2 regions of the Pseudoalteromonas sp. Angola-30 genome follow, and region 1 is predicted to be linked to the other one. Evidence: riboswitches for the same ligand, from Rfam matches in the RefSeq annotation. Region 1 holds a riboswitch; the other holds the start of a gene.
What was found. Region 1 has a riboswitch for cobalamin ahead of PSH54_RS18345 (TonB-dependent receptor domain-containing protein). Riboswitches for the same ligand answer to the same signal wherever they lie in the genome.

Region 1 (2,467 bases):
TCTAAATGTTGAATTTTCAGATAAATGATAACCAGCCGCCGCAGTATAGGTTGTTTCATCACCAAACTGTTCATCGTCGTCTTGGCGAAGAGTTAAATTGGCAAGCACAGTGTCGGTGTCGTAATAAGCCCCAACAAACACCGCTAATACATCGCGGCTATCTTCATCAAATGCTTGCGAGCTTTGCGATACATCATCGTTATACCAATTAACGCCGCCGCTAATATTAAGCGCATTTGTTAAGCGGTATTGGCCGCTGTAATCTACTTGCGAGCGCTTAGTAACAAATGTACTGGTTAATGGCCCGCCGGTAAAAGAGTCCACATATGTGCTGTCAGAATCATCGGTTGCAAAAGCAACATCTATAGCATGAGATTGGTTAGTGTAGTTTTTGCTCCACTGCGCCGACAGTTGATAGTTTTTAAAGTCCCCTCTTTCAACCGTGCTCGTAGCCGGGCTAAAGCTGCTATCGTAGTCCGCGTAGCCTTCGCTGTACTGGCCTAGTAGCTTAAAGTTACCGTAGTGTGCATCTGTATAGTTTACTTTAAAGCCTACGTTTTTATTTTCATAGCTGTCGTCATCGGGCGCTATACCTTGTAATGCATCAAAACCATCGGTTTTTTCAAAGCCTGCATTAAATGCGCTAACCACTTCATTTGATTTTACTGAACCTGCAAGCTGATAGTTTTGATAAGCGTTAGAGCCAAATGTGGCATCAAGTGATACATTGCTCGCTTCACGCGTTATTATATTAATAACCCCAGCTAATGCATCTGAGCCATACACAGCTGCACGCGAGCCTTTTATGATCTCGATTCGCTCAATACTATTTAGCGGCACGTTACTTAATGCTTTTTGTCCTAGCGTGGCTGAGCCCGTGCGTACACCATCAATTAAAATTAGCGTATCGCCAGAACCTGTACCACGTAAAGACACGCCCGACGTTTGGCCAAAGCCACCATTAGGATTAATTTGAAAACCCACCTGTGTGCTTAGTAAGGTTGGTAAATCGCGTACATTGCTTGCATCTATTTCGGAGCGTTCAATTACATTAACGCTCGCTAAAACATTTTTTATTGATTGTTCAAATTTATTAGCGGTAACAGTGATTTTTTCAATTGGGCTTTGTGCAGCAGATACAGAAAAAGACAGCGCAGCCGAGATAGCAACGCCAAGAGTTGTTTTATTTAGCATGATGTTCCCTATCTTTGCCCACCGCAAAGATTTAAGTAAGTAAGATTACTTCAAGGCCGGTCTCCGGACTCAGTAAACACATAAATGCGTTAATACTTTACCGTTGCGGGGGCAGTGTTGGGATTGCTTTTGTCATAAAGGCGCACCAACTTCCCGATTATCTCGCTGTTAGTTTTAATACTTTAAACCCTGTATTTAGCAACCAGCAAGCACCTTGAAAATAGGCGGTTATTGTGAGCAGTTTGTTTACAAATGTCAACGGACGTCTATATAGCTAAAGGTTATATTATTTATTTTCAGTAAAGCTGGATGTTACGCCGTATGAACTTAAAAGCGCTGTGATTTTAGGTTTTATTTCAGACGAATTTAAAAGCTTATCCATTTGTTTTACCGTAATTTTACTGCGCGCAGGATTAACTAAAAAATGAGTATCGTATATAGCATCTGGGGTATTACTCTTATAAAGCAGGTTCATATTAAAAATGTTGTTCTTTTTAAAGTATTGATAAGCTATGTTATTTAACACCCCTACATCGGCACGCTTTAATAGCAGCATTTTAACAACGTTAAACTCATCGATTGTTAAACTAACTTGGTGTTCTTCACTTAAATACTGTGCATCGGTTTTAAAATCAGCAAAACGATAGGAATACCCCAATACTCCCGCTTTTGTTAAAGCATGTAAGTCATCGAAATAGCTTTGCTTTTGGGCGTTTTGTGCCAGCGTATACAACTCATTTTTAGCAATAACATAAAAGCTCGTTTCCTGTAAGGCACTTCTTGCTACTTCAGGCACCCATTGCATAGCCATTAAAAACAACATGTCGAATTCCCCCCATTCGACCCACTTTTTGAGCCTTTTTACAGGCAAAGAGTTAAGAGTAAATTTATATTCGCTTTGAGAGTCATTGAGTATTTTTACAAACTCAGGCGCTAACCCTTGCTCTTTTTCGGCATTAATAATAATTGGAAAGTAACCGTCCTCTACCAACACATCTACATTTATTGGCTTGGCAAAGCTAAACTTACTGCACGCAATAATAATTATAAAAACAAGAAACTTAAGCATTCAAAGCCTTTAACAGTCGCTATTAAGTAATATTGATATTAAGAATAGCCTAATATACGCAACTGCGTGATAAGCAGGTTTAATAATGCATTTAAATAACGTTAAAAGAATATGGAATAACAGTAGAGTAATTTTACGTAGGTAAAAGGGGTTTAGGCTTGCGAGTAAGTAAAGGCTGTAATTAGGGCGGGGTAAAATGTGTGG
Region 2 (2,467 bases), on a different contig from region 1:
TGGCCTACCACAGAGACAACGAACAAAAAGAGCTAATAGAAACCCTGATTAACTTATTACCTAAAATAAATGCTTATCAGCCTGTTGATGAACACTAAATACCGACTATGATTTTTAATGAGGTTGAATAGGTACAATTTTGTTTATTAAATATTCATGTCGTTTTGTTTTCAGAATTTAGACACTTTTATTAAAATAAAAAGACAAAAATGTTTCCTTTGTAATATATCTGTCATTTAACGGTGACAAACTGCAGCTGTTTTAAAAATTAATCTTGTGATTATCGAGGAAATAACATGAATTTTGTAAAATCGAGCTTATGTGTTGCACTAGTAAGTGGTTTATCTTTTAGCGCGTTTGCAGACGTTGATGTATACGGTAAAGCGAATGTTACTGTGCAATCGTCTGATGATGGCGAAGGGTCTTTCACTGAAATTAAAAGTAATGCATCTCGCTTTGGCCTAAAAGGGTCTGAAAAGATTACTGATGGATTAGAAGCGGTTTATAAGTTTGAGTTTCAAGTTGATGTATCTGATGCTGACTCTAAAGGTGATAACGACGACAATATTTCTGCACGTAACCAGTATGTAGGTTTAAAAGGTGCATATGGTCAAGTTGTTGTGGGTCGTAACGATACAGCGCTTAAACAATCGCAAGGTAAGTTAGATTTATTTAATGACCTTGAAGGCGATATTAAAAATGTCTTTAAAGGTGAAAACCGCTTAGGTGATTCAATCACTTATACATCTAAAAGCTACGAAGGCTTTAAAGTACTTGCTACATTTATTGCCGAAGATGACGTAGATGCAGATAACGGTTATTCAATGGCGGTTACTTACGGTGACTCTGCACTTAAAAAGAGTGCGGTATACGCCTCGGTTGCAGCCGATAGCGAAGTAAATGGCTACGATGTAGTGCGTGCGTCAATTCAAGGTAAAGTAGAGAGCTTTAAATTAGGCGCTATGTACCAAACTCAAGAAAAAGTAGACGGTAGCGCAGAAGCTGACGGCTATTTATTAAACGCAGCCTACAGCATGGGTAAAAACACGTTTAAAGTGCAATACCAAGCAATGGACTTTGATGACAGCGACGACAAAACGGCAGTTTCTGTAGGTGTTGATCATAAGTTTAATAAAAACATTAAAGTATTTGGTTTTTACTCAAGCTTTGATATGGACAACAATGTTGACCAAGACTACGTTGGCCTAGGTATGGAATACAAGTTTTAAGCGTTGCTTAAACACTCCCTTTATTAACCGCGCTCTAATGAGCGCGGTTTTTTTTGCTTTAAATTATTTACTTACCCGCCCATAATAGACCCTCATTTGGAATGGGGTGAAATTCCTCAACTATTCCCGTAACTGTAATTAGCATCACGCTTTAAGTCAGATACAAATGAGACATATCAATCAGCATGAGAAGTTCTAGATTGGTATACTTTTTTAACGAGCGGGTAAACTCATTTTTATTGATGCACTAGTCTTTTAGCTGTGTGTTAGTGAGTGCACGCTTTCCAAGGACTCACTTTTGCAAACTACATTAGCGCCAAATACACCCTTATTAAACGTTCAAAATGTGTCGTGGGAAGTCGATGAACACGCCATTTTAAACAATATTAATTTACACATAGCTAAGGGTAAGTTTATTGGGTTAATTGGCCCAAATGGGGCGGGTAAGTCGAGCTTATTGCGCTGTTTGTATCGCTTTAATAAACCCACCGCTGGTAACGTTACCTTTAATCAGCAGGATATTTGGCAGCTTAAAAGTGAAGACTACGCAAAATATGTTGCTGTAGTTCTACAAGAAACGCCTGCGCAATTTAACCTAACATTATTTGATGTGGTTGCCCTTGGGCTTACACCTCATAAATCATTATTTAGCACCACCACCCACAGCGACAAACAAAAAATTACACAGGCAATAAAAACCGTAGGGCTTGAGCAACAGTGTAAGCAAAATTTTGAATCGCTTTCGGGGGGCGAAAAGCAACGTGCATTGATTGCCCGCGCTATAGTGCAGCAACCGCAATTACTCATCATGGATGAGCCAACCAGCCATTTAGATGTTAAATACCAAATACAAGTGATGGAACTGGCAAAATCGCTAGGGGTTACTGTGTTTGCCTCATTTCATGATTTAAATTTAGCAGCCGCTATGTGCGATGAGCTGGTGGTTATTAATAAAGGTAAAATAACACATACAGGTTCGCCTGCGCAGGTACTTAGTGAGGACATGCTAGCGGATGTTTTTGGGGTCTGTGCGCGCGTAACTAGCCACCCTCAGCGCACAGAAAATGGCCAAACTATTCCTCATATTACTTACTTTTATGGCTATTAATTAAATGGATATAACAAAAATAAACCAGTGGACAATATTTATAGCAGCCGTATTAATTGCACTGGGCAGCCTTTTTAGCGCACTGAGTTTTGGCGCCGCAGATACGCCGTTAAGTGATGTGCTCACAGGG

Region 2: linked by a shared signal. The riboswitch ahead of PSH54_RS04425 (ABC transporter ATP-binding protein) and the one ahead of PSH54_RS18345 (TonB-dependent receptor domain-containing protein) in region 1 are both predicted to bind cobalamin.

Annotation. Positions count from the first base shown of each region.
Region 1 covers NZ_JAQREI010000021.1:831-3,297, forward strand. Annotated here, with positions in the region: gene PSH54_RS18345 (TonB-dependent receptor domain-containing protein) at 1-1,194, opposite strand, end outside; cobalamin riboswitch at 1,244-1,413, opposite strand; gene PSH54_RS18350 (ABC transporter substrate-binding protein) at 1,481-2,263, opposite strand.
Region 2 covers NZ_JAQREI010000002.1:333,806-336,272, forward strand. Annotated here, with positions in the region: gene PSH54_RS04415 (LysR family transcriptional regulator) at 1-98, shown strand, start outside; gene PSH54_RS04420 (porin) at 297-1,229, shown strand; cobalamin riboswitch at 1,328-1,459, shown strand; gene PSH54_RS04425 (ABC transporter ATP-binding protein) at 1,528-2,337, shown strand; gene PSH54_RS04430 (FecCD family ABC transporter permease) at 2,342-2,467, shown strand, end outside.